Regions from separate parts of the Kitasatospora sp. NPDC001119 genome, predicted to be linked through region 4. Evidence: riboswitches for the same ligand, from Rfam matches in the RefSeq annotation. Region 4 holds a riboswitch; each other region holds the start of a gene.
What was found. A riboswitch is a leader RNA that binds a small molecule or an ion and turns the genes downstream of it on or off. The one in region 4 is predicted to bind cobalamin.

Region 1 (7,490 bases), on a different contig from region 4:
GGCAGTGCCAGCTCGGCGCCCGAGCCCCGGAAGGTGATCATGCCGATCTTGTCGCGGCGCTGGTAGGCGTCCATCAGCAGCGACAGCACCGCGCCCTTGACGGCGGTCATCCGCTGCCGGGCGGCCATCGAGCCGGAGGCGTCCACCACGAACAGCACCAGGTTGGACTCCCGTCCCTGGCGCACCTGTTCGCGGAAGTCGTCCTTGTGTACCACCAGCGCCCGCCCGCTGCGCCCGCGCGCGGCCTGGTGCGGAGCGGCGGCCTGGAGGGTCGCGGTCAGGTGCAGCCGGGCGAGCGCGCCCTGCGGGCGGCGGGCGCGGATGGTGTGCCCGCCGGTGGTCTCGGCGGGGGAGCGGCGGCCCTGGGCGCCGTGCCCGGTGCCCTTCACGGTGAACAGCCGCGTCCGGTACGGGTCGCCGGCTGCGACCGGCGCCGACTCCCGTGTAGGGGCCGGGTGTTGGGCCGGTACGGGCGGCTGCGCGGGTGCCTCGGGGCCATCGGAGGCGGGGTCCTCGGGGGAGGGCGCCTCGGGCGCCTCGGGGCCGGCGTCGGACGGCTCGGGCGCGCCGCCGCCGTCGGGGCCGCCCCCGTCCGGGCCGCCCTCCGGCCCGTCGCCGTCGTCGCTGCCGCCACCGTCGCCGTCCGGGCCGGGCCCGTCGTCCTCGGGCTCCGGCTCCTCCTGCTGGGCGTGCTCCTCCAGCGTCCGGTCCAGCTGCTCCTCGTCCAGCCCGGGCGCGTCGAAGGGGTTGCGGCGGCGGCGGTGCGGCAGTGCCAGCTGGGCGGCCTTGCGGACGTCCTCCTCCAGCACCTCGGCGCGCCCGTCCCAGGCGGCCAGCGCGACGGCGGTGCGGGCCATCACGATGTCCGCGCGCAGCCCGTCCACCTCGAACGCGGCGCACACGGCGGTGATCTGACGCAGCGCCACATCGGTCAGCTCGACCTTGGGCAGCAACTCCCGCGCGGCGGTGATGCGTTCGGCGAGCGCCCGCTCCTCCTCGGCGAACCGCGCGGCGAAGCCGGCCGGGTCCGCGTCGTACCCGAGCCGGCGGCGGACCACCTCGGCGCGCTCGGCCGGGTCCCGGGTGGCGGCGATCTCGACGGTCAGGCCGAACCGGTCGAGCAGCTGCGGCCGCAGCTCGCCCTCCTCCGGGTTCATGGTGCCGACCAGCAGGAACCGGGCCGCGTGCCGCACCGACACGCCCTCGCGCTCGACGTACGAGCGGCCCATCGCGGCGGCGTCCAGCAGCAGGTCCACCACGTGGTCCTGGAGCAGGTTCACCTCGTCGATGTAGAGCACGCCGCGGTGCGCCCGGGCGAGCAGTCCGGGCTCGTAGGCCTTGACGCCCTCGGCCAGCGCCCGCTCCAGGTCGAGCGAGCCGACGATCCGGTCCTCGGCCACGCCGACCGGCAACTCCACCAGCTGGGAGGGCCGTTCGGAGGAGGACGGGGAGTCGTGCGGCCCGTCCGGGCACTGCGGGTCGGGCGCGGCCGGGTCGCAGGCGAAGCGGCAGTCGTCCACGGTGGCGATGGACGGCAGCAGGCCGGCCAGCGCGCGCACCATGGTCGACTTCGCGGTGCCCTTCTCGCCGCGCACCAGCACGCCGCCCACGGCCGGGGAGACCGCGTTCAGCAGCAGTCCGAGCCGCAGGTCGGCCATGCCGACGATCGCGGTGAACGGATAGCGGACGTCACTCATGCCGTACCCCAGTCCTGTCGTGCCTGACTCTGTGATCGTGCCCGGCCCTGCCGCCCCGCCCGGTTCGGCGGTCCTGCCCAGCCCTGTGCCCGTGTCCGGCTCATGCGTCACTCCCAGGGGCCCCGGGCGGGAGGAACGGCAGCGATCCGGCCGCCGGCACCCCGCCCTCGATCAGCTTCCACAGCGCGTCGGTGTCCGCGTGCTCCTCGATCAGGTCGCCCAGCCGGTCCAGCCGGGCCTCGCGCGCCGCGGCGAAGGAGGTGTCCGGCGCCGGGACGAACGCCCGGCCGGACAACTCGGCGACCTCGCGCAGGAGTTCGCGGCGGAACCCGTCGTTCTCCAGCGCGCCGTGCCAGGTGGTGCCCCAGACCGGGCCGACCCGGCAGCCGTCCAGGAAGGGGCTGCCCCCCTCCACGGTCACCACCCCGTGGTGGATCTCGTAGCCCTCGACCCGCTGCCCGAACGCCTCGCCGACCGGCCGCGCCAGCACCTTCTCGACGCCGAACCGCACGTGCGTCGGCAGCAGCCCGAGACCGTCGACGGCGCCCGCCTTCGACTCGACCTCGTCCACGATCGAGTGCGCCAGCATCTGGTAGCCGCCGCAGACCCCGAGGACCGGCAGTCCGGCCGCCACCCGCGCCTTCAGGGCCGGCTCCAGGCCGCGCTCGCGCAGCCAGGCGAGGTCCGCGACGGTGGCCCGGGTACCGGGCAGCACCACCAGGTCGGCGTCGGCCAGCTCCTCCGGCCTGGTCGCCCAGCGGACCAGCACGCCCGGCTCCTGCGCGAGCGCGTCCATGTCGGTGAAGTTGGACAGCCGGGGGAAGCGCACCACGGCCACCCGCAGCACGTCCGCGCCGAGCGGCCCGGGCCCGTCCGCCCGGTCCGCCACGGTGGACAGGTCCAGCGAGTCCTCGGCGTCCAGCCAGAGCCCGGGCAGCATCGGCAGCGTGCCCAGCACCGGACGGCCGGTCAGCTCGTGCAGCATCTCCAGCCCGGGCGCCAGCAGCCGCGCGTCGCCGCGGAACTTGTTGACGAACCAGCCCGCCACGTGCCGCTGGTCCTCCGCCGACAGCAGCGCCAGCGTCCCGTACATCGCCGCGAAGACCCCGCCGCGGTCGATGTCCCCGACCACCACCACCGGCAGGGCGGCGGCCGTGGCCAGGCCCATGTTGGCGATGTCGCGGTCGCGCAGGTTGATCTCGGCGGGCGATCCCGCGCCCTCGCAGACCACCACGTCGTAGCGGCCGCGCAGGTCGGCCAGGCACTCCAGGGCGCGCTCCAGCAGGACGGGCTTGCGCTCGCGGTAGTCCAGCGCGCCGACCTCGGCCACCGGCCGGCCGAGCAGCACCACCTGGCTGCGGCCGTCCGCGCCCGGCTTGAGCAGCACCGGGTTCATCGCCGCCTCCGGCTCCACCCGGGCGGCCTGCGCCTGCATCGCCTGGGCGCGGCCGATCTCGGCGCCGTCGGCGGTGACGAAGGAGTTGAGCGACATGTTCTGCGCCTTGAACGGCGCGACCCGCACGCCCTGGCGGGCGAGCCACCGGCAGATCCCGGCCGTCACCACGCTCTTGCCCGCGTCCGAGGTCGTCCCCGCGACCAGCAGTGCGTTGCTCATGCCCGTCCCCTCTTCTTCAGCAGTGCCCGCAGCAGGACGTGCCCCGCGACCGTCGTACCCAGCGCCAGTGCGCCCACCCGCCGGGAGAGCGCGCAGGCCCGCTCGATGTCGTCCACCGTCACCGGCCGCAGCTCCGCGCCCAGGACGGGCCGGTGCTCCACCCGCTCCCCGTACCGCAGCGTGCCGCCCAGTCGGACGCCCACCGCGCCGGCGAACGCCGATTCGGCCTGGCCCGCGTTCGGGCTCGGGTGCGCGGAGCCGTCGCGCCGCCAGACCCGCCAGGCGGTCCGGGGCTCGGGGGCGGCGGCCACCGTCAGCAGCGCCGTCAGCCGGGCGCCCGGCCAGCCCGCCACGTCGTCCAGCCGGGCCGAGGCCCAGCCGAACCGGGCGTAGCGGGGCGAGCGGTGGCCGACCATGGCGTCCAGGGTGTTCACGGCGCGGAAGGCCAGCAGGCCGGGGGTGCCGGCCAGGGCGCCCCAGGTCAGCGCGTTCACCACGGCGTCGGCGGTGTTCTCGGCCACCGACTCGACCACCGCCCGGGCGATCTGCTGCCCGTCCAGCGCGCTCGGGTCCCGCCCGCACAGGTGCGGCAGCCGCTCCCGGGCGGCGGCGAGGTCGCCGGCGGCCAGCGAGCGGCCGATGGTGCGGGCCTCCCGGGTCAGCGAGGTGCCGCCAAGCACCGTCCAGGTCGCGGCCGCCGCCAGCGCCGCCCGGCCCAGCGGGCGCCGGCCCACCGTACGGTCCAGGGCGAACGCGCCCGCCGCGACCGCGCCCACGCACAGCGCGGTGTACCCGGCCCCGGCGGCGCGGTCGTCGCGCCACAGCCGCCGCTCCAGCCGGGTCGCGGCGCTGCCGAAGAAGGCCACCGGGTGGCCCCGGCGGGGGTCGGCGAAGCGGGCGTCGGCGGCGTAGCCCGCGGCGGCGCCGAGTGCGAACACGGCGGCGCGGGCCAGCGGGCGCGAGGCTCGGGTCAGCGGGCGCGGAGCGGGGGAAGGCGCGCGCGGGGTCATCGGCCGCACGGCGGAGGGCAGCTCGGAGTCCGGCCGGGCGGGGCAGCCTGCATCGCGTGCGTGTCCTCACTCAGGGTCCGCGCCCTGGATCGACGTGACGGCGGCGAGAGTCTCCTGGCTTCCGGGTCGAACGCACCCCCGGGGCCTTCCAGCGGCCGTCGACGGCCCGCCGTGGCGATGTTCCGAGCGTGCTCCCCGGTGACAGTGGCGGGACCGCGCCGGACTTCCACCGGCTTCCTCTCCATGCCTCCGTTTGGCCCCAGGATCCCATCACGGGCCCGAACCGGGAGTCAACCGAGGTCACGGAGGGGTTGGTCACACGGGGACGCCGCTGACGCCCGGTCGGATCGCCCGGCGCGGCCCCGCCCCGACCCCCGCCACCGGCACCCCCTGAGTACTGCCCTGAGCGCCCCGGGAGCGCCCGCCGGGTGACCCGGACGGCCCAGCCCGGTGGCCGGTCGGGCGGAGCGCCGGTGAACTGGGGCTCGAACACCGTCCGGTCCGTGAAGAACGTCCGTGAACGACGTCCGTGAACAACAGAGCGGGGAGCGAGATGCGTTGGGGAACCGCCGCCGTCGTGGCGGCCGCCGCGGTGGGGGCCGCCGTGCTGGTGGTCGGCCGCCGGGCCTCCGAGCGGATGGTCCGTCCGGTGACCGCCGTCCAGGAGTCCGGGCCGGTCCAGGTCCGCGCCCTCGCCGCCGGCCGGGTCACCTTCACCCGCGGCCCCGCGAGCCTGCGCCCCGGCCGCTGGGCGGTGGAGTGGGCGGACGGCGGGCACGCGGTCGTCGAGGAGGTGCTGCACGCCGACGAACAGGGCGTCACCCGCCGACTGGTCCGCGCCGACCGGGGCACCCTCGTCCCCGGCACGGAGGTCCGCTTCACCCCGCGGGTCCACCTCGGCGACCCCACCGAGGCGCTCGGCCTGGCCTTCGCCGACACCACCGCCGACGGCGAGCTCGGCGCCCTCCCCGCCTGGCGGCTCGACGGCAAGCGCGGCACCTGGGTGATCCTGGTGCACGGCCCCGGCGACGACCGCCGGCAGACCCTCCCGGTGCTCCCCGTCCTCGACCGGCTCGGCCTGCCCGCCCTCGCCGTCACCTACCGCGGCGACCGGGGCGCCCCCGCCTCCCCGGACGGGCTCAGCCACTTCGGCGAGACCGAGTGGCGCGACATCGAGGCGGCGGTACGGCTGGCGCTCGACAGCGGCGCGGGCAAGGTGATCCTGTACGGCTGGTCCGTCGGCGCGACCATCGTGCTGCAGACCGTGGCCCGCTCCGCCTGGTCGCACGCCGTCCGCGGTCTGATCCTCGACTCGCCCGTGCTCGACCTGCCCGCCTCCGCCCGCCGGGACGCCGCCCGGGCCGGCTTCCAGGGCGTCGCCGCCGAGCTCGGCGCCCTCGCCGCCGAGGGCCGCACCGGGGTCGACCTCGCCGACTTCGGCCGCATCGCCGACGGCACCGACCTGCGGGTGCCGACCCTCCTCCTGCACAGCCCAGGGGACCGGATCGCGCCCTTCGGCGCCGCCGAGAAGCTGGCCGCCGCCCGCCGCGACGTGGTGAGCCTCCAGCCCTTCCCCGGCGCCGACCACGCCACCCTCTGGAACACCGCCCCCGACCGCTACACCGAACTCCTCCGCCGCTGGCTCACCCCGCTGCTCTAGGACCTGTCTTCGGACTCCCGTCGTTCGCCCCGCAGAGGCGAGTCCGAAGACCGGCCCTGGCCCCTCAACCACCCCCCCTGTGCGCGAGGGCGTTTTCGGCTGGTCCCCGCCGCTTTTCCCGGCGCGATTCCCCCCGTCCGAGAATGAACGTTCCTCCCATTCCTCCGGGCCCGCGTGAAAAGTCGGCCCGGCCGACTTCCGGTGCGGCTCGATCCCGATCACCCCGCCCGCCATCCGTCCGGATTCGGGCTGGACAGTCCTGCCGGGCGTCGCCGGGCCGAAACGCCCCCGTACGGGCCCCTCGGCTGTCAGGAGCAATATTTGGCCCGACCCCTTACCCCCCACCCGTACGCACGGTGACCGCCCGAGCATTCCCGGCAACCGGGCCGCCCCCCGTGGCATGGGCAGGTCACACGTTTCCGGCCAGGCGGTTTGCCGTTGTTGCCCGATCTTGCGGAGGTGCCACCGGCGGTCGCCCGGTCGTACGGACAACCGGATGTGACAGAAGGCCGGTACAAGGGGAAGACTGCTCGACGTGACGTCTCGGAACCCGCGCGACCGTGATGCCCCGCTCCCGCCGACGATCGGTACCGGTGCGACGGTGACCCGTCTCCCCGGAACGGCCCAACGGCCCGCCGGTGGCAGGCCGGGCGGGGCGGGAGTCCCCCGTAACGCAGTACCCCGGCGACGAGGGCCCGCTCCGGCTCCCGGGCGGGGCAGGGTTCCCGTGCCGGAGGGCTTTCCGGCACCCTCCGAGCTGGCGCCGCTGGCCCGCCGGATGCTGGTGGACGCCGTCCGGGTCGCCCGCTGGGCCGGTGAGCTGGCCGAGGTCGACAAGCGCGGCGAGCTGCTCCCGGACGACGCCCGCGCGGCGGGCCGGGCCCTGGCCATGACGGTCGGTGCCGCCGCCAAGGCGTGGGGGCAGGCGCTGCTGGTGGGCCTGGTGGAGGCCCGGGACGGCGGAGCCGGCCCCGGCTGGCGCCTGCACGCCTGGGAGCACGACGACGAGGCCGTGGTGCGCGGCTGGTCGGCGCTGTTCGACGCCTGGACCCTGCTCGCCCCGGTGCCGCCCGCGGCGCTGCGCGGCGTCTTCGCCGTCCTGGCCGGGCAGGCCGTGGACCAGGCCCCGCAGCTGCTCTCCTTCCTGCACCTGGTGGACGGCCCGGTCGCCGAGAGCGAGCTGCTGGAGCTGCTGCGCCGCGGCCTGGACGAGCGCCGGGTCGGCACCGGCCTCGGCGGACCCGGCCTGTCGCCGGTGCCGCACGCGGCCTCGGCCGTCTCCGCCGTCCGCGGCACCTGCCGTGCGCCGCAGATCGACACCCCGGCCGCGCCCTCGGACGTGGCCGCCGTCCTGGACTGGATGCTGGACGGCCTGGCGGCCGTCGGCGCCCTGGTGCGCAGGAACGACGCCGCGGAGCTGTCGCCGCTCGGCCACTGGGCGGTGCGGGCGAAGCTGGAGGAGATCTGCACGGTCGCGCAGACCGCGGCCGGGCACATCGAGCAGAGCG
Region 2 (7,490 bases), on a different contig from region 4:
TCCTCCAGTCCACCGTGGTGGTCGGCTTCTACGCCGCGCCCGAGTCCCTCGCCGTCCTGCTGGTCGCCCTCGCGGCCTGGACCACGGTGTTCACGGCAGGCCGCCATCCGGCCCTGGCCCTGCTCGCCGCCCCGCCCACGGCGCTGGCCTGCGCCACGGCCTACTCCGCGGCCTTCGCCGTCCCCGCCCTGGTGGCCCTCGCCTTCGCCTGCGCCCGGCCGTACCACCGGGTGGGCCCGGCCGCCCTGCGCTCACTGCTGACGGCCCTCGGCACCCTCGTCCTGCTGCTCCCGTACGGCACCCTCGGCAAGGTCGCCGGGTGGTCGCCCTCGCGCGGCAACGCCCCCGGCTCGGCCGGCTCGGTCCTGCTCGGCACGCTCCAGTGGGCCGGCCTGTTCACCGTCCTCGCGGTGGCCGGCACCATCGCCTACGCGCGCCGCGAACAGATGCCCGAGCACGACGCGCCGGAGAAGGAGCCCCTCCCCACCACCCGGGGCCGGCGCGCCCTGCTCGGGGCCGTCCTGACCGCCACCGCCCTGCTGGTCCCCGCCGCCCACCTGTGGACCGGCACCTCCGGCGCGCTGTTCCGCCATCTCGGCTACGGCATGCTGCTGGCCGCCCCGCTCGCCGGGGTCGGCCTGACCCGGCTGGTCGGCGCCCACTTCCGCCACCCCCAGCTCGGCATCCTGGTCTGGGTCGCCCTGCTCGCCCTCGGCCTGGAGCAGTCCGCGCTGCGCTACCAGAACGGGCCCGACTCCGGCCGCCTGCTGGCCGTCCTGCGGGTCCACACGGAGCCCCAGGGCCGCTACCTCACCGAGGTCGACGGACTCGCCGAGTACTACCTCGGCGGCGTCTCCAAGCCCGAGCAGTGGGTCTCCGCGCGCGCCGGCACGGACTACCGCGACGGGGCCGGCGTCGAGCACCACGGCGACGACGGCAGCGTCGCCGCGATCCGGGACGGCTGGTTCACCATGGTCGTCCTCGACAGCACCGCGCCGAGGGCCACCGACCGGGCCCTGGGCGAGGCCCTGGGCGCCGCCGGACACTACCGGCTGGTCGCCCAATTCACCTCGCCGACCGGCGATTCGAGCACGTACAAGGTCTATCTGAAGCACTGACCGGCCGCCCGGCCCACGCACATCCGCGACACGACAGGCACAACATATGGTGCCGCCGCAGTCCGGCGGCACAACATGTATGCTCGCTTCTGCTGTCGATGCAGGGGAACCCGGTGCGAATCCGGGACTGCCCCGCAGCGGTGAGCGGGCGGCTCCAGCAGCCGCACCCCGCGAGTCCGAGTACCTGCCGACGGCGTGCGCCACGGCCCTCCCGCAGAGGCCGCGCCGGCACCAGCAGTACCCCTCCGGGCCTCGCGGGCGGGCCGGGGAGTCACCTCGCGCGACGCTTTTTTGCGTTCGCGCCGTGCTCCCCTGCCCAGATCGGCCCGGTGGCCCCCCGAGCACCGCCGCCGATCGCCGCCAGGAGAGAGCGCCTTGACCACCGCTGCCTCAGCCACCCTGCCCGCCCAGGGCTCCGGTACCGCCTTCACCGACCCGACGGTCTCCGACCCCGGGGGCGCGCTGCTGCGGCTGCTCACCGACCGCAGCACCGACCTCACCGAGGTCGACCCCGGCCATGTCGCCGCCGCCGCGCTGCGCGGCCGCCACGCCGGCTCGGACTTCGCCGAGCTGCGCGGGCTGGCCGTGGACGCCGCCGCGTCGATGATCGCCGAGGACCCCCAGTACTCGAAGCTGGCCGCCCGCCTGCTCGCGCTGGAGATCGTCGACGAGGCGAACAGCCAGGGCTCGGTGTCCTTCTCCGCCTCGATCGCCGTCGGCCACACCGAGGGCCTGATCGGCGACACCACCGCGGACTTCGTCGCCAAGCACGCCGCCGCCCTGGACGCGCTGATCGACACCGCCGGCGACGACCGCTTCGAGTACTTCGGCCTGCGCACCGTGCAGTCCCGCTACCTGCTGCGCCACCCGATCACCCGCAAGGTGATCGAGACCCCGCAGCACTTCCTGCTCCGCGTCGCCTGCGGCCTGGCGGTCGGCGACAGCGAGCAGTCGGTGCGCGAGGTGGCCGAGCTGTACGGCCTGATGAGCCGCCTGGAGTACCTGACCTCCTCGCCGACGCTGTTCAACTCCGGCACCCGGCACCCGCAGATGTCGAGCTGCTACCTGCTCGACTCGCCGCTGGACAACCTGGACTCGATCTACAACCGCTACGCGCAGATCGCCCGCCTGTCCAAGCACGCCGGCGGCATCGGCCTGTCCTACTCGCGCATCCGCTCGCGCGGCAGCCTGATCCGCGGCACCAACGGCAAGTCCAACGGCATCGTGCCGTTCCTGCGCACCCTCGACTCCTCGGTCGCCGCCGTCAACCAGGGCGGCCGCCGCAAGGGCGCGGCCTGCGTCTACCTGGAGACCTGGCACGCCGACATCGAGGAGTTCCTGGAGCTCCGCGACAACACCGGCGAAGAGGCCCGCCGCACCCACAACCTCAACCTGGCGCACTGGATCCCGGACGAGTTCATGCGCCGGGTCAACGCCAACCAGGACTGGTCGCTGTTCTCCCCGGCCGACGTGCCGGAGCTGGTCGACCTGTGGGGCGCCGACTTCGACGAGGCCTACCGCAAGGCCGAGCTGGCCGGCAAGGCCGTCCGCACCATCCCGGCGCAGACCCTGTACGCCCGCATGATGCGCACCCTGGCGCAGACCGGCAACGGCTGGATGACCTTCAAGGACGCCTCCAACCGCGCCGCCAACCAGACCGCCCTGCCGGGCCGCACCGTGCACTCCTCCAACCTGTGCACGGAGATCCTGGAGGTCACGGACGACTCCGAGACCGCCGTCTGCAACCTCGGCTCGGTCAACCTCGGCGCCCACGTGGCCCCCGGTGCCACGGTCGACGACCTGCTCGGCGCCATGGACTGGGAGCGCCTCGACGCCACCGTCCGCACGGCCGTGACGTTCCTCGACCGCGTGGTGGACATCAACTTCTACCCGACCACCGAGGCCGGCACCTCCAACTCCCGCTGGCGGCCGGTCGGCCTCGGCGTGATGGGCCTCCAGGACGTCTTCTTCAAGCTGCGGATCGACTTCGACTCCGCCGAGGCCGCCCGCCTGTCCACGCTGATCGCCGAGCGCATCATGCTCACCGCGTACGAGCGCTCCGCCGACCTGGCCGAGCAGCTCGGCCGCCACGAGGCGTACGGCGAGACCCGCGCCGCCCGCGGCGAGCTGCACATCGACCACTTCCCGACGGCCGCCCCGCAGTGGGCCGACCGCTGGACGGCGCTGCGCGCCCGGATCGCCGAGACCGGCCTGCGCAACTCGCTGCTGCTGGCCATCGCGCCGACCGCGACCATCGCGTCCATCGCCGGCGTGTACGAGTGCATCGAGCCGCAGGTGTCCAACCTGTTCAAGCGCGAGACGCTGTCCGGCGAGTTCCTCCAGGTCAACCCGTACCTGGTGCGCGAGCTCAAGGAGCTCGGCGTCTGGGACCAGCAGACCCGCGACGCCCTGCGCGACGCCAACGGCTCCGTCCAGGACCTGAACTGGCTGCCCGCCGGGGTCCGTTCGCTGTACCGGACGGCCTGGGAGCTGCCGCAGCGCGCGCTGATCGACCTGGCCGCGGCCCGTATGCCGTACCTGGACCAGAGCCAGTCCCTGAACCTGTTCATGGCGGCGCCGACCATCGGCAAGCTCAGCTCGATGTACGCCTACGCGTGGAAGGTGGGTCTGAAGACCACCTACTACCTGCGTTCGCGCCCGGCCACCCGCATCGCCCAGGCCGCGTCCGGCACCGCCCGTGCCGCCGCGCCGGCGCCGGTGCCCGTGAACACCCCCTCCCTCACCCCGGAGCAGGAAGCCGCCATCGCCTGCTCCCTGGAGAACCCCGAGTCCTGCGAGGCCTGCCAGTGACCACCCCCGAAGACCGCAAGATGCTGCTCGACCCCGGCTTCGAGCTGACCCTGCGCCCGATGCGCTACCCGTCGTTCTACGACCGGTACCGGGACGCGATCAAGAACACCTGGACCGTCGAGGAGGTGGACCTGCACTCCGACGTCGCCGACCTGGCGAAGCTCAGCGAGGGCGAGCGCCACCTCATCGGCCGGCTGGTCGCGTTCTTCGCGACGGGCGACTCGATCGTCTCCAACAACGTGGTGCTGAGCCTCTACAAGCACATCAACTCGCCCGAGGCGCGCCTGTACCTCTCGCGGCAGCTGTTCGAAGAGGCCGTGCACGTCCAGTTCTACCTGACGCTGCTGGACACCTACCTGCCCGACCCGGAGGACCGCAACGCGGCCTTCGCCGCGGTGGAGAACATCCCCTCCATCCGCCAGAAGGCGCAGTTCTGCTTCAAGTACATGAACGCGGTCGACCACATCGACTCGCTGCAGACCAAGGAGGACCGCCGCGCGTTCCTCCTGAACCTGATCTGCTTCGCGGCTTGTGTGGAGGGCCTGTTCTTCTACGGCGCCTTCGCCTACGTGTACTGGTTCCGTTCGCGCGGCCTGCTGCACGGCCTGGCCACGGGCACCAACTGGGTGTTCCGCGACGAGTCCATGCACATGGACTTCGCGATGTCGGTGGTCGACACCGTCCGCGAGGAGGAGCCCGACCTCTTCGACGACGAGATGGCCAAGCAGGTCACGGAGATGCTGGAGGAGGCCGTCGAGGCCGAGCTCCAGTTCGCCCAGGACCTGTGCGGCGACGGCCTGCCCGGCATGAACACCGCCTCGATGCGCGAGTACCTGCAGGCCGTGGCGGACCAGCGCCTGGCCCGCCTGGGCCTGCCGATCCGCTACGGGTCGACGAACCCGTTCGGCTTCATGGAGCTCCAGAACGTCCAGGAGCTGACCAACTTCTTCGAGCGCCGCGTCTCGGCGTACCAGGTCGCCGTCGAGGGCTCCGTCGCCTTCGACGACGACTTCTAAGCCACAGATACGACAGAGGTGCCCCGCACGGCTCGGCCGTGCGGGGCACCTCTGTCGTTGCGCGCCGTCACCCGGCGTCGCCGTTCCCGGCCCGCCGGCGGCCGGCGGTGAGGTCGGCGTCGGCGGCGGCGAGGATGCGGCCGAAGGTGTGGGCGATGACCGGCTTGGCCAGGGCCCGGGTGAGGGCCGCGCCGAAGGGCAGGCGGACCTGGAAGGTGGTCGTCCACGCGACCTCGGTCCCGCCGGGGACCTCGGTGAAGGTCATCCGGCCGAGTTCGTGCCGGGACGGCGGCAGGCTGCGCTCGACCGTGTAGTCGAAGCCGTACGGCCGGTTGTACGCGGTGACCCGCTCGCGGAACCAGCCGATCGCCCAGGTGTGCACCCGCACCGCCCCCACGCCGTACGGCGCACCGGCGCCCGGCCGGGCCAGGCGGGCCCGGAGGATGAGCGGGAAGCGGGTGTAGTTGGTGGTGGTGGCGCACCAGTCGAACACGTCCTCGATCGGTGCGGCGATGACGCGTCGGACGGTCAGGGTCTCCATGGTCATGTCCCCTCTCTCGGTCGGCGGCGCGGACTGCGGCCACCGCGCCCGACAGATGGACCGGGGAGCCGTCGGAAACGTGACACCGGGGCCGCCGCCCCGCCCCGGAGCGCCTCCGGCCACACCCCCGAACCTATCGAATCTGCTACGGTCGTACGCATGACGAAAGATACCGGCGCCCAGTCCGCCGTGACCGAGCTCCGGATGCCCCTCGACACCAAGGTGGTCATCTGGGCCTTCTGCGGCGCGGTCGGCGCCGGCCTCGGCTTCGCCGTCCCGTGGCTCCTCCAGTTCGCCGCCCGGCACCCGATCCCCTACGCGGACACCGTGCGCTTCCTGGGCTCGTTCACCTCCCCGGCCATGGTGATCGGCCGACCGGTGGCGCTCGCCGCCGTCGGGCTCGTGGTCGGGATGTTCGTCACCTACCACGCCGCCACGCTGCGCATCTCGGACGAGAGCATCACCGTCGTCGAGGGCGACGACAGCCGGGTGATCACCCGGGACCAGGTCGGCGGCGTCTTCCGCCACGGCGGCAAGGTGCGGATCGAGTCACCGGTCGGCCGGGTCCTCTTCGACGACGACGTCGAGGGCGGGAAGGCGGCCATCGCCTCGGCCTTCCGCCGCCACGGCTACCCCTGGGAAGGCGCCTGAGGCCCCGCGTGCCGGATGTGGCACATTGACCGGACGGCCCCAGCCCCGGGCCCCGTGATCGAGAACCGAGGTCTCCCGTGTCCGCAGACAACGCCGCGCCGTACCGACCCGCGCCGCGCACGGTCGTCGAGGCCTGCTTCGACCCGCAGGGCGCGGCCCCGCTCGACTACGTCTACGACGTCGCCGCGGCGGCCGGCCTGTCGGACCAGCCGGTACGGCTGGCCGTACGGCGGCTGGAGGCGGCGGGCGTCCTGCGGCAGGAGGGGCGGGGCCGCAAGGGCCGGCTCGTCCTGACCGACGCGGGCCGGCTCCGCTCGGACCTGGACGTCCGGCTCGTCGCGCTCGCCTACACCCAGGACGCCGGGCGCGCCCCCTGGGACGGACTGTGGCGCCTCTACACCTTCTCCGTCCCCGAGCGGCACCGGGCGGAACGCGACGCCCTGCGCACCGCGCTGACCCGGCTCGGCGCCGCCCCGCTCGCCCCTGGCGCCTACGTCAGCCCGCACGACCTGCTCGACGAACTCGCCGCCGAGGCCTCGGCGGCGACCGTCGACGCCTACCTGGTCACGGCGGAGGCCACCCGCCTGACCGGCCGGGGCTTCACCGGCCCCGCCGCCACCGCCGAGCACCTCTGGCCCGCGGCCGGGACGGTCGAGGCCTACCGGCCCCTCGCCGACGCACTGGCCGAGGAGCCCCTCGGCCCCGACCGCGGCTCCGTCGAACTCGTCGCCACCGCGCTGCGCCTGGCCGAGGCCTTCACCCACGCCCTGGAGCTCGACCCGCTCCTCCCCCCGGAGCTGCGGCCCGCCCCGTGGCCGCCGTCCGGGGTCCGGCGCGACTTCGACGAGGCCTGGACCGCGATCCGCGGCCGCACCCCCGACCTCTCGCTCTTCCGCGCCTTCGACACGGAGCCGGAGCACCACGAGCCGGAACACCCCGAGCCGGAGCGCCAGGAACCGGGACAACACGAACCGGGACAACACCTGTCCGCCTGATTTTCACCCGGACGGACGCGATTCCGAATTCCCGGATCGCGAATATGTTCGAGGCTTGATATATCGATAATATGCTCGAAGAATACGACAAGGTATTGGTGTCGGGCGGATTGGGTTTCGTCGGAAGGCACCTGACCAGCGCCCTTCTCTTTCTCGGGAAAGAGGTGGCGATCATCGACAACGCCCGCACCGCGACGAGCATCTCGGCGCCGTCCGGGACCACCCTGCACCTGCTGGACATCCGCGAGGTCGACGCCGTCGCCGAGGCCGTGGACGACGCCGACCTGGTCTTCCATGTCGCCGCGAACGCGAACGGCACGCTGTCGGTGACGCAGCCGCGCCTCGACTTCGAGATCAA
Region 3 (7,490 bases), on a different contig from region 4:
CGGGTCGAGGAGGGCGGACTCGGGGTCGTGGTGTTCACCGGCCTCGGCGGGGTCGGGAAGACCGAGCTGATCGCCAAGTTCACCGAGCGCCACCGGGAGCGCTTCCCCGGCGGGGACCTCTACGCCGACCTGAAGGCCTACCGGCACCAGGGCGGGGTGGACCTCCCCGGGCTGCTGGCCGGCTTCCTGCGCGCCCTGGGCGCCGAGCCCCCGGCCGTGGAGGCCGAGCGGTTCACGGCCTTCCGCACCGCCACCGCCGGGCGCCGGTGCCTGTTCTTCCTGGACAACGTCGAGCACGCCGCGGAGGTCCGGGCGCTGCTCCCCGCCTGCGGGCTGGTGGTGGTCGCGAGCCGGCGGCGGCTGCCCGCGCTGCGGATGGACGGCGCCGAGGTGCGCCGACTCGGGCCGCTGAGCGCGGCGGCGGGCGCCGAACTGGTGCGGGGCTGGGTGGGCTCCGGGCGGGGAACCGACGGGGAACTGGCCGAACTGGTCGAGCTGTGCGGCGGGTTGCCGCTCGCGCTGAACGCGGTCGGGAGCCAGCTGCTGGACCGGGACAGCCTGCCGGTCGGCCGGGTGGTGGCCGAACTGCACGACCGGGAGGGCAGGTTGGCGATGCTGGAGGACGAGGAGAGCGATCTCGGCGCGACGTACGACCTGGTCCACGAGCGGCTGTCGGCGCCGGGCCGGGCGCTCTACCACCTGATCGGCGTGCACCCCGGCCCCTTCGTGTCCGCCGAACTGGCGCGGGCGGTCGGCGTCGAGCGCGCCGAGCAGGCGGTCAGGGAGCTGCGTGGCGTCCACGTGCTCGACGAGGTGGTGGACGACGACGGCGAGGACCGATTCCGGGCCCACGACGTGGTGCGGCTGCACGCCTACGGCCGGACGCGGGAGCTGCCCGACCGCGCCGGGCTCCTCGCCGACGTCGTGGCGTACTTCCGGGGCCGTGCGTCGCTCGCCGACCGGACGATGGGCAGGGACCGGCTCCGGCTGCAGGACCCGAGCGGCGACGACCTGCCCGGTTTCGCCTCCGACGCCGCGGCCCTGGAGTGGCTGTACGCCGAACGCGCCGACTTCCGCGCGGTGGTGGAGGAGGCGGCCGCGCAGGGGTGGCACGGCGAGGTGTGGCGGCTCTGCGAGTCGCTCTGGCCGCTGTACCACGGCCGCAAGCTCTACGACGACTGGATCGCCACCCACCGGCTCGGCATCGAGTCGGCCCAGTGGGACAACCAGCCGGCCGCCGTGGTCAAGATGCGCAACCAGCTCGCCCGCGCCCACCAGGAGCGCGAGGAGTACCGGCTCGCCGCCGAGCAGCTGGCGCTCGCCACGGAGCTGGTCCCGCTGGTGACGAACCGCCGGGTGGTCGGGGTGCTCTACGAGACCGACGGCCTGCTCTGCCTGGCCGACGGCCGCCCGGGCGACGCGGTGGAGCGCTTCACCCTGGCCCTGGCGGAGAACCGGGGCGACGACCACGGCGAGATCGTCCAGAGCTACAACCTGGCGCAGGCGCTGATCGCCGACGGCCGTCCGGAGGAGGCGCTGACCCTGCTGGCCGAGGCCACCGCCCGGGCCGGGCGGACGCGGGACAACGACATGCTGATGAAGCTGCCGCTGGTCCGGGCCCGGGCCCACCGGGCGCTCGGGCAGCTGGACCTCGCCGTCGCCCACGCGGACGACTGCGCCCGGCGGGCCAAGGAGCGGAACCAGTACGCGAAGGAGGCGCAGGCCCACACCCTGCTCGTCACCCTCGCCGAGGAGCTGGACGACGCGGAGCTGGCGGAGCGCAGCCGCGAGCGGCTGCGGCAGCTGGCGGGCTGAGGGGCGGTCCGGGCCGAGGGGCGGTCCGTAGCGGGCGGGCGGGGTCAGGGCCCGGTGCGGAAGGACACCCGGGTGCGGTCCCCGCCGGTGCGGACGGTGAGTCCGTGCTCGGGGAGGCCGGCCGGGTCGCCGCCGTCGGCGAGCCAGCAGGCCACGGCCGAGCCGAGCAGCAGCGGGTCGACGGCGGGGTCGGGGCGGCCCCAGTCCGGTTCGGCGCGGGCCTCCAGCAGCCGGCCGCCGTGCAGCCGGAGCAGGTGGCGGGCCGGGCCGAGGGCGGCCACCGCGACGGCGAGGCCGGGCAGTTCGGCGGCGGTGTCGGCGAGCCAGCGGGTGGCGGGGCGTTCGGCGTGCGCCTCGGTGCGGGCGATCACCTCGGCCGTGTAGCGCAGGGCGTCGCCCGGGTGCTCGTCGGTGAGGGCGTGGAAGCCGCGCGGGGTGTGGTCGTCCGGGTGGAAGGGGTAGCGCCGCAGGCTCACCTCGGTCCCCTCGGTGCTGCCCTCGACGTCGTACGCGGTGGGCCACTCGGCGGCCCCGGGGCAGGGGGCGGGCCTGGGGTAGGGCGGCAGGGCCGGTTCGTCCCCGGGCTCGTCCAGGCCGTCCAGGAAGGAGTAGAGCAGCGGGCGCAGCAGCCGGGCGGATTCGCCGCGGTGGGCGAGCGAGCGGTCGGTGATCTCGCGCAGGCCGGCCGGGGCCTCGGCGAGGGCCCGTTCGAGCTGGGCGGCGAGGTCCCCGTCCGGGTCGAGGACGGGGGCGGCCTGGCCGAAGGCGTAGCTGGGGGAGCGCGGGTCGAGTTCGGCGGCGCCGGTGGCGACGAGCATGGTGCGGTGTTCCAGGGCGGCGCCGTAGACGGTGACCGAGCCGTGGTCGCCGATCACGCAGTCGGCGGCGACGAGCGCGGCCTGCCAGCCCTGGTGGGGCGGGATCAGGCGCAGGCCCATCCGGCGGGCGTCGTCGAGCAGCGCCCCGGGGGCGTGGCGGCTCCACACGTTGGGGTGCAGCACGACGGCCACCGTGTACTCGTCGGCGGGCAGTTGGCGGACGAGCCGCCGGGGCAGGTCGGGGTGGCGGCCGAATAACGAGTGCTCGCTCCAGGTGGAGCTGACGACGACGAGCCGTCGGCCGCCGACGGCGCCGAGCGCGGCGCGGTAGCCGTCCCGGGAGCGCCGGCTGGCGAGCATCCGGTCGAAGCACGGGTCGCCGACCACCCGGGCGACGTCCAGGGCCTCGGGGCAGGAGGTCCGCAGCCGGTCCAGCTGTTCGGGGTGGGAGAGCCCGAGGACGTCCACGAACACCCGCCCGCGGTGGGTGAGTTCGTTGCGGGACAGGCCGGCGGCGCTGACCGTGTCGCCGGTGGACTCGGTGACCAGGCGGTTGTAGCCGGCGCCGTGCGGCAGGACGACGAGGCGGGCGTCCAGGCGGTGCATGGAGGAGTGGACGGCGCAGGCGACGGCCAGGTCGAAGCGGTGGCGGACGGCGTCGTCCCAGTCCAGCACGGTGAAGCCGGACAGGCCGTGCAGGTACTCGTCCAGGGCGCGGTCGGCGAAGACGGAACCGGGGTTGACGGTGAAGTACCACTCGATGCCGTGCGGGCTCAGCAGGGAGAGGACGTCCAGCACCCGGGTGGCCGAGGTGAGGGTGCGGGCGACCGCCAGCACGCGGGCCTTGACCGGGTCGGTGTTCCAGCGGTCGGCGGGCCAGGCATGGGGGTGGGACGGCACATCATGATCGTACTGGCCGGGGCCGTTCACGGCGCGCCTTCCCGAGCGGGAGTCAGCGGCCCGAGCGGGAGTCGGCGGACCGGGCAGGAGTCGGCGGACCGAGCGGGAGTCGGCAGATCGGGCAGGCGTCGGCGGGAGGGGTCAGCCCACTGCCGCGCTGGGCTCGTGGTGCTCGGCGGCGGCGCACTCGTCGAGGAGGGGGCGCATGGCCTCGTCCACGAGCCGGTAGCGCACCACTCGTCCGTCCCGGTCGCCGGTGACCACGCCGGCCGTGCGGAGCAGCCGCAGGGCCTGGGAGACGGCGGGGTCGCGCATGCCGGTGGCCACCGCGAGGTCGCTGACGGCGAGCGGGCCGGCCCGGTGGAGGGCGAGCAGCAGGGCGAGCCGTCCGGGGTCGGCGAGCAGGGAGAACCGCTCGGCCCAGGACCGGACGTGTGCGGGGTCGCCGATCGCGGCGATGGCCTCGCAGACCCGGTGCCCGTCGATGGTGCGGTGGCCCGCGCGGTCGGCCGGTACGAGATGCATGCGGACATTCTTGCAGGCGGTCGCCTGTGATCCTGGACACCTGCGCAGGTGCGCAGCCTTGCACGGGTCGGGGCGCGGCCCCTACGGTGTTCCCCGCCGTGGTGCTCGGGAAGACCGGTGACGGACCCTCAGGGGTCCCAGCCCGGAGCGGCCCTCGCCACTGTGATCGGGTCGTTCCTCCGCCCGCGGAGGAACGTCGTCCGTGCCCACGGAGCCACTGGGTGCCTCGCGCACCTGGGAAGGCGGGCACGGGTATCCCGTCAGCCAGGAGACCGGCCACGGCATCTCACGAGGTTTTCCACGAGGTGCTGGAGCGTGATCCGCAGATGACCCTGCCCGAAACCGTTGCCGCCGGCGCGAAGCCGGCCCCTTCCGTGCTGCCCAGCTTCAGATGGCGGCGCGAGGACACCGTCCGTACGGCCGGGCTGATGGCGGTGATCGTGGCCATGCACGTGGTGGCCTTCGGCACGCTGATCTTCCTGGTCGCGCCCGAGCGGTACGCGGTCGGTACCCAGGTCTTCGGGGTGGGCCTCGGCATCACCGCGTACACCCTCGGGATGCGGCACGCCTTCGACGCCGACCACATCGCGGTGATCGACAACACCACCCGCAAACTGATGGCGGACGGCAAGCGGCCGGTCTCGGTGGGCTTCTGGTTCGCCCTCGGGCACTCCTCGATGGTGGTGCTGATGGCCGCCCTGGTGGCGGGCGGCGCGCAGCTGGCGAACACACTGATGGACGACGAGTCGGCCACCCACAAGTGGCTGGGCGTGATCGGGACGACCACCTCCGGCGTGTTCCTCTACCTGATCGGTGCGCTCAACCTGGCGGCGCTGCTCGGCATCCTCAGGGTGTTCCGCTCGATGCGGGCCGGGAAGTTCGACGAGAAGGAGCTGGAGGCGCACCTCGACTCGCGCGGCTTCATGGCCCGGGTGCTGAACCGGGCGACCCGTTCGATCACCCGGCCGGGGCAGATGTTCCCGGTGGGCATGGTGCTGGGCCTGGGCTTCGACACGGCGACCGAGGTCACCCTGATGGTGATGGCCGGCTCGGGCGCGGCCTCCGGGCTGCCCTGGTACGCGATCGTCTGCCTGCCGCTGCTGTTCGCGGCGGGGATGAGCCTGTTCGACACCCTGGACGGGACGTTCATGAACTTCGCGTACCAGTGGGCCTTCGCCAACCCGGTCCGGAAGGTGTACTACAACCTGACCATCACGGGTCTGTCGATCGCGGTGGCCTTCATCATCGGCACCATCGAGCTGGTCGGGGTGCTGCACGAGAAGCTCGACCTGACCGACCCGGTCACCGGGTTCGTCGCGGACATCTCGCTGGACAACGTGGGCTACGCCATCGCCGGGCTGTTCGTGGTCGTCTGGGCGATCGCGATCGGGTACTGGAAGCTCGCCCGGGTCGAGCAGCGCTGGACGCCCGAGGGCTCCTGAGCCGAGCGGCCAGGCCGCGAACGGCGCCTCCCCGAGTCCGGGGAGGCGCCGTTCGCGCGTCCGGGGTCAGCGCTCCTCGCGGAAGTCGACGTGCCGGCCCGCGGCCGGGTCGTACTTGCGCAGGACCATCCGGTCCGGGTCGTTGCGGCGGTTCTTGCGGGTCACGTAGGTGAAGCCGGTGCCGGCGGTGGAGCGGAGCCTGATCACCGGGCGCAGTTCGCTGCGGGCCATGGGACGTCCTCCTGGGGTCTGGGGGTCGGGGTCTCGGGGTCCGGTCCGAGGGGTTGGCTCGAACCGTACATCGAAATGGAAGTCATTTTCATCTGGTGTAACGTGAGCCCGGTCCTGCCCATTCCCGGACGCCAGGGAGCACCCATGTCCGCCCGCTGCCAACTCACCGGCCGCCGGCCCGGCTTCGGCAACGCGATCTCGCACTCGCACCGCCGCACCGGCCGCCGCTTCGACCCCAACATCCAGCGCAAGCGCTACTGGCTGCCCGGCGAGGGCCGGTACGTCCGGCTGACGCTGAGCGCCAAGGGCATCCGCACCGTCGACGCGATCGGCGTCGAGGCCGCCGTCGCCCGCATCCGCGCCCGGGGGGAGAAGGTCTGATGGCCAAGCAGAGCAAGATCGCCAAGAACGAGCGGCGGCGCGCCGTCGTCGCCCGCCACGCCGAGCGCCGGGCCGAGCTCAAGCGGACCATCGCCCACCCCGGCACCGGCCCCGCCGAGCGCGCCGCCGCCCAGGCCGAGCTCGCCCGCCAGCCGCGCGACGCCAGCGCCACCCGGGTCCGCAACCGGGACGCCGTGGACGGCCGGCCCCGCGGCTACCTGCGGGCCTTCGGCCTCTCCCGGGTCAACCTGCGCGCGCACGCCCACGCCGGGCACCTGCCCGGCGTCCGCAAGGCGAGCTGGTGAGCGCCGTGGACGGGACCAGGCTGCCGGTGGTGGTCGTCGCCGGCCTGCACGCGGAGCAGCGCCGGGCCGCCGTCGAGGAACTGGCGGCGGCCGCGGTGGACGCCGTGGTCCTGCACCACGACCTGCGGGACGCCGCGCTCGGCACCGTCCGCCGCGAGCTGCGCGACGCCGCCGGGGCCTTCGACGTGGCCGACGTCCCGCTGGCGAACGACTGCCCGTGCTGCGCCCTGCGCGAGGACCTGCTGCCCCGGCTGCTGGAGATCGCCGACGGCGGCCGGTACGGACTGGCGATCGTCGAACTGTGGGGCGGCAGCGACCCGCACCCCGCGGTCGAGGTGATCGCCGGGGGAGAGGTGGACGGGCGGCGGCTCGACGACGTCGTCGAACTGGCGGGCGTGGTCACCGCCGTCGACCCGGACCGGCTGGTCGGCGAGCTCTCCGTCCCCGACGACCTGGTGGAGCACGGCGAGCAGACCGCCTCGCGCGACGATCGGACCCGCGCCGAGGCGCTCGCCCACCAGATCGAGTACGCCGGCACGCTCGCCGTGCCGCGCGCCGCGGCGCACGCGCCGGGGCTCGCCCTCCTGCGCCAGCTGCACGCCACCGCCCGGACCGTCCGGCTCGGCACCGGCGCGCTCACCCGGGCCGCGCTCGGCGGCTTCGACGTGGCCGCCGCCCGCGACCGGGTCAACCCGGCGCTCGCGCTGCTGCCGCAGGAGCGGGACGAGGCGGGCGTCGCCACCCTGCTGTGGGAGCGCCGCCGACCGCTCCACCCCGAGCGGCTGCACCGGGCGCTGGAACTGCTCGTCCCGGCGGCGCAGCGCAGCCGCGGCCGGTTCTGGCTGGCCAACCGGCCCGATCTGATACTCGCCTGGGACGCCGCCGGGGCGAACCTCGCGGTCGAGGAGTGCGGGCCCTGGCTCACCTCCCTGCCCGACGCGGCCTGGGAGCTCTACCCGCCCGCGCGCCGGGCCGCCGCCGCCCTCGACTGGCACCCCCGGCACGGCGACCGGGTGCAGCAGCTCAGCTTCACCGCCGAGGGGCTGGACGTCGACGGCATCACCGACCTGCTC
Region 4 (7,490 bases):
TGGCACCGGCGCCCCGGCCCCTTCCGGAGAAGGGGCCGGGGCGCCGGTGGCCCTCCGCCTGTCAGGGCGCGGTGGTGCCCGGCTGTGCGCCGGCGCCGAAGGACCAGCCCTCGACGTCGCCGGGGGCCGGGTCGTAGCTGCCCGCGCCCAGGGTGCTGTACGACCAGGGGCCGCCGTGCTGGGCGTGCCAGTACGACCAGTAGGCGCTGCCGGTCGGGTTGGTGCAGGTCGTCGGCAGGGCGTTGATGGTGCAGACGAAGCCCGGGTAGCGCGGGTGGAAGGCGTACGAGAATCCGGCGCCGGTGAGCGCGGCCAGGCCGCTGGCCGGGTCGCCGGGCGCGCAGCCGGTCTGGATGCCGCCGCCGACGGCGGTGAAGTCGACCACGACGGTGACGCCGGTGGTGCCGCCGCAGGCGGCCGCCCGCGCCTGCGGCGCCTGGACGGCGCAGACGCCGAGCAGTCCGGCGGTGAGGGCCGCCGCGGCGGCGATCGACCCGAGCGTACGGCGGGCCGGGCGGACCGGGGTGGGGGTGTCGCTCATCGGTGAACTCCTCGCGGTGTCAGCGTGGTTCAGCGCGTGGCCGGCGCCGGCGGGCAGGCCTGGGTCGGGGCGTCGGGGGCGGCCCCGGAGGCGGAGAGCGTGGACAGCGGGGTGCCCGCGAGGCCGAGGACGGCCTGCGCCGTGGCCCGGGCGCCGGTGCCCGCGTTGAAGCCGGTCGCGTCGTAGGCGACGGCGCCGCGGACCGCCGGGTCGGCGGAGCAGCCCTGCTGGAGCTTCACCAGCCGGCCCCAGGCCTTGAGGCCGGGGCCGAGGCGTCCGCCGGAGAGCAGCGCCTGGGTGGCCAGGCCGGTGCTGTTGGCGTTGGAGGCGGTCGCCCCGGCGGCCGCGAAGCCGCCGTCGGCGTTCTGGTGGGCGGTGAGCCAGCCCAGGCCCGTGTTCGCCTTGGCGGCGCGCCCGGTGGCGGCGAGGGCCTGGACGGCGAGCGCGGTGGCGTCGGCGTCGCTGGTGCAGGCGGCCTGGCCGAAGGAGAGCGGGAAGCCGCCGTCCGCGCACTGGCTGTTCGCCAGGAAGTCCACGGCCGCCGCCGGGGCGCCACCGGGCGTGCGGTGCAGGGCGATCACGGCGAGGGACTGGCCGAAGGTGTTGCTGTAGTCGCCCCACTGGGAGCGGTCGGAGAACCGGCCCTCGGCGGTCTGCAGCGACCGCAGGCGGGCCGGCAGGTCGACGCCGCCGAAGGCCGTCGGGTCCCCGCCGCGGACCTCGACGGCGAGCAGCAGCTTGGCGGTCGCGCCCGCGTAGGCCTCGGTGGTGCCGTCGCCGAGGTAGCCGCCGATGATCTCGGGCTTCGCCAGCCAGGCGGTGGCCTTCGCGGCGGCCTCGTCGGAGCCGCGCGAGGCGGCGAAGGCCAGTACGGCGTCGATGGTGAGGCCCTGGTCGGGGTAGGCGGTCCCGTTGAAGACGGACTCGAAGTGGTCGCCGTCGACGAGTTGGCGGGCCAGCCAGCCGCCCGCGGCGGCGTCGGGACGGACCGTCGGGGACGAGGTCGCGGCGGCGGTCGCGTTCACGGGCGCGGCGTGGGCGGCGGTGACCGCCGGGAGTGCGGTGGCGAGCGCCACGGCGGGTATCGCGAGCAGACCGAGGGTGCGGCGGAGCGTGGGCATGGTGGCCTTTCCGGGCCCGCGCGCAGGGGCCCGGAGGGCGGCGGCGACAGCCGGGGCGGCCCTCGGGGCTCCGGCCCGCGGACCACGACGGGAGGAGGGACGACACGCCTCCGCCGACGGGTACTCGGGCTCGCCTCCGACCAGGAGCCGGCGGCCTACCGTTGCGGGCCAGCGCCGGATTCGAACCGGACTTCCCCCAGCGGCGGAGTCACAACATGACGGCCCATCATGGCGATACGGAAAAGATCCGGTCAAGGGTTCGAACGTGACATCACGGTGGCCGCCGCCCGACATCGGGACGCGCCCCTCCCGGCCGCCGACGCGACCAGGGCGTCCCGGACGGCAGAATGCCTCCCATGCGGCACATCTTCGTCATCGGCATCGGCGCGGGCGACCCCGACCACCTCACCCTGCAGGCGGTCAAGGCGCTCGCCCGCACGGACGTCTTCTTCATCCTCGACAAGAACGAGGACCGGCAGGACCTGATCCGGCTGCGCCGCCGGATGCTGGCCGAGCACGGCCGGCCAGGCCACCGGGTGGTCGAGGCGCCGGACGCGGAGCGGGACCGGACCACCCCCGCGTACGCGGCCGCCGTGGACGACTGGCGCGTCCGCCGGGCCGACCTGGTCGAGCAGTTGCTCTCCGAGCACCTCGGTGAGGGCGAGACGGGCGCGTTCCTGGTCTGGGGGGATCCGAGCCTCTACGACAGCGTCATCGCCGTGGTGGACGACGTCCTGGCCCGCGGCGCCGTCGGCTTCGACTACGAGGTGGTCCCGGGCATCAGCAGCGTCTCCGCGCTCGCCGCCCGCCACCGCAGCACGCTGACCCGGGTCGGCCGCCCGGTGCAGATCACCACCGGCCGCCGGCTGGCCGAGGGCTTCCCCGAGGACGTGGACGACGTCGTGGTGATGCTCGACGGCCGCGCCGCCTTCACCGGGATCGACCCGGAGGGGCTGGAGATCCGTTACGGCGCGTACCTCGGCACCCCCGACGAGATCCTCGTCGCCGGTCCGCTGGCCGAAGCCGCCCCGCGGATCAGCGAGTTGCGCGAGTCGGCCCGCGCGCGCAAGGGCTGGATCATGGACACCTACCTGCTGCGGCGCTCCGAGAGCTGACCGGCGGGCGCCGCCCCGGTTCGACCCCCGGCCGACACTCGGACACCGCCCTCGCGCCCGGCCGGTGCGCTCCCGGACCGGTGCCGGTGCACTGTGGGCCAACTCCGACACCATGCCACTGCCTAACGTTCCGTCATGAGAGCGAACAGGACAGCCTCTTGGGCTCGTCCGGCTCGACCGCGCCGCGCCGCCGCCCGCTCCGGGCGGCGGCCCGAACCCATGACTGGAGGCCGTCGAGGTGCCTGCAATGCCGGTCGGCGGGCTGGTCCCCCGCACGGAGAACGTCACCGAACACGCCGCCGACGTCGTCGTCCGCAACGCCCGGATCCACACCGGGGACGCCCGCCGCCCGCAGGCCGGCGCCCTCGCCATCCGGAACGGCCTGATCACGGCCGTCGGGGACGACGCGGACATAGCCCCGGCCGTCGGCCCGTCCACGGTGGTGGTCGACGCGCTCGGCCGCCGCGTGGTGCCCGGCCTCAACGACGCGCACCTGCACGTGATCCGCGGTGGCCTCAACTACGTCCTGGAGCTGCGCTGGGACGGTGTGCGGTCGCTGCGCCAGGGCCTGGCGATGCTGCGGGAGCAGGCCGCCCGGACGCCCCGGGGGCAGTGGGTGCGGGTCGTCGGCGGCTGGTCGGCGGAGCAGTTCGCCGAGCGGCGGCTGCCGACCCCCGCCGAGCTGAACGAGGCGGCGCCGGACACCCCGGTGTTCGTCCTCCACCTCTACCAGTCGGCGGTCCTCAACCGCGCCGCGCTGCGCGCCGTCGGCTACACCCGCGACACCCCGGACCCGAAGGGCGGCCAGATCGTCCGGGGCCGCGGCGGCGAGCCCAACGGCATGCTGCTGGCCGCCCCGAGCGCCCTGGTCCTCTACTCCACGCTCGCCAAGGCCCCGACACTGGAGGGCGAGGAGCGCAGGACGTCCACCCGGCACTTCCTGCGCGAGCTGAACCGCTTCGGGCTGACCTCCGCGATCGACGCCGCCGGCGGGTTCCAGAGCTTCCCGGAGAACTACGCCACGGTGACCGAACTCGCCCGCGACGGGCTGCTCTCGCTCCGCATCGCCTACCACCTGTTCCCGCAGACCCCCGGCCAGGAAGTCGACGACCTCACCCGCTGGGTCGAGACGGTCCGGCCCGGGGACGGCGACGAGTGGCTGCGGCTGAACGGCGCCGGCGAGAACCTCACCTGGGCCGCCGCCGACTTCGAGAACTTCGCCGAGCCGCGCCCCGAACTGAACGCCTACGAAGGGGAGTTCGCCAAGGCCGTGCGCCTGCTCACCGAGCACGGCTGGGGCTTCCGGCTACACGCGACGTACGACGAGACGATCCGGCGCGACCTCGCGGTGTTCGAGGGGCTCGCCGCCGAGGGGCTCTTCCCCGCCGGGAACCGGTGGCTCTTCGACCACGCCGAGACCGTCTCCCCGGACAGCCTGGACCGGATCGCGGCGCTCGGCGGCTCGCTCTCCGTCCAGAACCGGCTGTCCTTCCAGGGCGAGGTGTTCACCCGCCGGTACGGCGCCGCTGCCGCCGCCGAGGCGCCGCCGGTCCGCGCCATGCTGGCGCGCGGACTGACCGTGGCCGCCGGCACGGACGCCACCCGGGTGTCCTCCTACAACCCCTGGGTCGCCCTGCACTGGCTGGTCTCCGGCCGTACGGTCGGCGGCCTGGCGATCCGGCCCCCGGAGAACCGGGTCGACCGGGCGACCGCGCTCGCGATGTACACCACGGCCGGCGCCGCCCTCACCGGCGAGCAGGACGTCAAGGGCGTGCTGCGGCCGGGCAGTTACGGGGACCTGGCGGTGCTGTCCGAGGACTACTTCACGGTGCCGGAGCCGGAGATCCCGTCCATCGAGTCCGTGCTGACCGTCGTCGGCGGCCGGATCGTCCACGCCGCGGCCGAGTACGAGGGCATGGACGAGGAGCTGCCGCCGGTCAGCCCCGGCTGGAGCCCGGTCGCCCACTTCGGCGGCTACCAGGCCGCCCGCCCCGCCCACGGCGCGGGCGCCCGCCAGGCGGAGCTGCTCGGCGAGGCCGTCGCCGAGTCCGGGCTGCACCACCGCTGGCGGGTCGCGCGCGGCCTGGCCGCCGAGCAGGGAGCGCCGTTCGACCCCTGCTTCCTCCTCTGATCCACCTGCCCCGCCTTCACGCGGACCACCGCGCGAAGGGCCCTGTCCCACCGCACCGAAGGGAACCCCGTCATGGTCGACCTCACCCAGGTCAGCGCCACCCCCAGCCCCGACCTGCTCACCCCGGACAACGCCGTGGTGCTGTTCGTGGACCACCAGCCGCAGATGTTCTTCGGCACCGGCAGCGGCGACCGCACCGCGATCGTCAACGCCACCGTCGGCCTCGCCAAGGCCGCCCGGGCCTTCGACGTGCCGACCGTCCTGACCACCGTCGCCGCCGAGTCCTTCTCCGGCCCGCTGCTGCCGCAGCTGGCGGCGGTCTTCCCCAAGGCCGAGGTCCTCGACCGCACCTCGATGAACGCCTGGGAGGACGAGGCGGTCGTCGAGGCGGTCAAGGCCACCGGCCGCGGCAAGGTCGTGATAGCCGGACTGTGGACCGAGGTCTGCCTGGTCCTTCCCGTGCTGTCCATGATCGACCAGGGCTACGAGGTCTACGTCGTCACCGACGCCTCCGGCGGCGTCTCCCCGCAGGCCCACGAGCACGCCGTCCAGCGGATGACCCAGGCCGGCGCGGTGCCCGTCACCTGGGTGCAGGTCCTGCTCGAACTCCAGCGTGACTGGGCCCGCACGGAGACGTACGGCGTGGTCACGGACATCGTCAAGGAGCACGGCGGCGCGTACGGCCTCGGGATCGTCTACGCCCAGGCCTTCCTCGGCGAGCACGCCGCGGGCTGAGCCGGCACCGCACAAGAAGCACAGGAACCAGGGACCAGGAACAGGACACGATGGATACCGGACTGCTGATCCTCCGCGTGGTGGTGGGCCTGCTCATCGCCGGGCACGGAGTACAGAAGGTGAGCCACCGCCTCGGGGGCCACGGCCTCGCCGGCGGGACGGCGGAGTTCCGGCACGACGGCTTCCGCGGCGGTACGCCCACCGCGCTCGCCGCGGGCGCCGGGCAGGTCGGATCGGGCCTGTTCCTGGCCCTGGGCGCGCTCACCCCGCCCGCGGCCATGGTCGCCATGGGGGTGATGACGGTCGCGATCACCGTCAAACTGCCGCACGGGCTCTGGGTGCAGGACGACGGCTACGAGTACCCGCTGGTCCTGGTCGTCGTCACCGGGGCGCTCGCCCTCACCGGCCCGGGCCGGTGGTCCGTCGACCACGCCGTCGGCCTGACCGCCTGGCCGCTCTGGATCTCCGTCGCGGCCGTCGTCCTCGGCCCCGCCAGCGGACTGCTCACCCGGGCCGTCCTGCACCGCCCGGCCACGCCCGAAGGAGCCACCGCCGTTGCGCGCCCTGCTGACTGACGCCCTGCGGACGCTCGCCCCGCCGCGCACCGACCGGCACGGACCGCTGCCGCCGCTGATGCTGCTGCTGACGGTGGCCACCGGCGTGGTCGACGCGGTGAGCTACCTCGGCCTCGGGCACGTCTTCGTGGCGAACATGACCGGCAACGTGGTCTTCCTCGGGTTCGCCCTCGCGGGCGCCTCCGGCCTGTCCGCCGCGGCCTCGCTGGTCTCGCTCGCGGCCTTCCTGACCGGCGCGCTCTGCGGCGGACGGCTCGCCGGCCGGTCCGCCGGCCACCGCGGGCGCCTGCTGGCCCTGACCGCCCGCGTCCAGACCGCCCTGACCGCCGGCGCCGCCGTCACCGCCGCGCTCGCGGACGGCGCCGGCGCCCGCTACGCCCTGATCGTCCTGCTGGGCCTGGGCATGGGCCTGCAGAACGCGGTGGCCCGGCGGCTCGCCGTACCCGACCTGACCACCACCGTCCTCACCCTCACCCTGACCGGTCTCGCCTCCGACTCGGCCCCGGCCGGGGGCACCGCGCCGCGGCCTGGGCGCCGGATCCTCTCCGCCCTGGCGATGCTGCTCGGCGGCCTCGCGGGCGCGGTGCTGGTCCTGCACGGGCTGACCGCCACGGCCCTGGCCCTGGCCGCCCTGCTGCTCCTGGGCACGGCGCTGGCCGCCCACCGGCTCTCGGCGGCCCACGGGCCCGACGCGCCCTGGGCCGCGCCGGCGGCCTGACCACCGCACCGACACTCCGAGCACCCGCACCGACCACGACCGGGAGGTCACCCCCGTGCAACGCCCCCTGACCCGACGCCTCACCCGACGCCTGGTCCCGCTGGTGGCGGCGGTCGCCGCGCTGGCGGCCGTCCCCACCGCCGCGCCCGCCCAGGGCACCCCGGCCGCACCGGCCGCCGGGCACCGGCAGTTCGCCGTCGGCCCCCAGTACGACTCCACCCACGTGTACGTCGAGCCGGGCACCGAGCAGGCCTTCGCGGCCAGTTGGGTGGCCACCTTCGGCGGCAGCACGATCGGGCCGAACGCCACCCAGGTGACCCCCACGCCCAGCCGGACGCTCTCCGAACTGGTCGTCTCCCCGGTGGGCACCCTCTCGGTGTTCGACTACACCACGCCCGTCCCGTACCCCTTCGGCACCGAGCGCACCGGCTGGCTGGTCACCGACCTCGACCAGGCGGTCCGCGCCGCCCGCGCCGACGGGGCCGCCGTCACCGTGGCCCCGTTCGCCGACCCGATCGGCCGGGACGCCGTCGTCCAGTTCCCCGGCGGCGTCA

Region 1: another riboswitch for cobalamin. It lies ahead of ACWDD9_RS17430 (cobalamin biosynthesis protein); the one in region 4 lies ahead of ACWDD9_RS32230 (prenyltransferase/squalene oxidase repeat-containing protein).
Region 2: another riboswitch for cobalamin. It lies ahead of ACWDD9_RS18765 (ribonucleoside-diphosphate reductase subunit alpha); the one in region 4 lies ahead of ACWDD9_RS32230 (prenyltransferase/squalene oxidase repeat-containing protein).
Region 3: another riboswitch for cobalamin. It lies ahead of ACWDD9_RS05290 (Nickel transporter NicT); the one in region 4 lies ahead of ACWDD9_RS32230 (prenyltransferase/squalene oxidase repeat-containing protein).

What each region holds. Positions count from the first base shown of each region.
Region 1 covers NZ_JBSFKI010000012.1:162,333-169,822, forward strand. Annotated here, with positions in the region: gene ACWDD9_RS17420 (putative cobaltochelatase) at 1-1,697, opposite strand, end outside; gene ACWDD9_RS17425 (cobyric acid synthase) at 1,798-3,312, opposite strand; gene ACWDD9_RS17430 (cobalamin biosynthesis protein) at 3,309-4,322, opposite strand; cobalamin riboswitch at 4,431-4,561, opposite strand; gene ACWDD9_RS17435 (alpha/beta hydrolase family protein) at 4,876-5,982, shown strand; gene ACWDD9_RS17440 (hypothetical protein) at 6,710-7,490, shown strand, end outside.
Region 2 covers NZ_JBSFKI010000014.1:6,352-13,841, forward strand. Annotated here, with positions in the region: gene ACWDD9_RS18760 (glycosyltransferase family 39 protein) at 1-1,118, shown strand, start outside; cobalamin riboswitch at 1,168-1,324, shown strand; gene ACWDD9_RS18765 (ribonucleoside-diphosphate reductase subunit alpha) at 1,518-3,929, shown strand; gene ACWDD9_RS18770 (ribonucleotide-diphosphate reductase subunit beta) at 3,950-4,945, shown strand; gene ACWDD9_RS18775 (SRPBCC family protein) at 5,013-5,486, opposite strand; gene ACWDD9_RS18780 (YqeB family protein) at 5,646-6,137, shown strand; gene ACWDD9_RS18785 (PaaX family transcriptional regulator C-terminal domain-containing protein) at 6,215-7,132, shown strand; gene ACWDD9_RS18790 (NAD-dependent epimerase/dehydratase family protein) at 7,204-7,490, shown strand, end outside.
Region 3 covers NZ_JBSFKI010000003.1:225,226-232,715, reverse strand. Annotated here, with positions in the region: gene ACWDD9_RS05305 (AAA family ATPase) at 1-1,815, shown strand, start outside; gene ACWDD9_RS05300 (hypothetical protein) at 1,860-3,533, opposite strand; gene ACWDD9_RS05295 (ArsR/SmtB family transcription factor) at 3,675-4,058, opposite strand; cobalamin riboswitch at 4,141-4,353, shown strand; gene ACWDD9_RS05290 (Nickel transporter NicT) at 4,385-5,500, shown strand; gene rpmG (50S ribosomal protein L33) at 5,567-5,731, opposite strand; gene rpmB (50S ribosomal protein L28) at 5,876-6,112, shown strand; gene rpsN (30S ribosomal protein S14) at 6,112-6,417, shown strand; gene ACWDD9_RS05270 (CobW family GTP-binding protein) at 6,423-7,490, shown strand, end outside.
Region 4 covers NZ_JBSFKI010000032.1:14,034-21,523, forward strand. Annotated here, with positions in the region: gene ACWDD9_RS32225 (hypothetical protein) at 62-541, opposite strand; gene ACWDD9_RS32230 (prenyltransferase/squalene oxidase repeat-containing protein) at 571-1,662, opposite strand; cobalamin riboswitch at 1,761-1,881, opposite strand; gene cobF (precorrin-6A synthase (deacetylating)) at 2,019-2,777, shown strand; gene ACWDD9_RS32240 (amidohydrolase) at 3,025-4,908, shown strand; gene ACWDD9_RS32245 (hydrolase) at 4,981-5,643, shown strand; gene ACWDD9_RS32250 (DoxX family protein) at 5,694-6,218, shown strand; gene ACWDD9_RS32255 (YoaK family protein) at 6,199-6,936, shown strand; gene ACWDD9_RS32260 (VOC family protein) at 6,992-7,490, shown strand, end outside.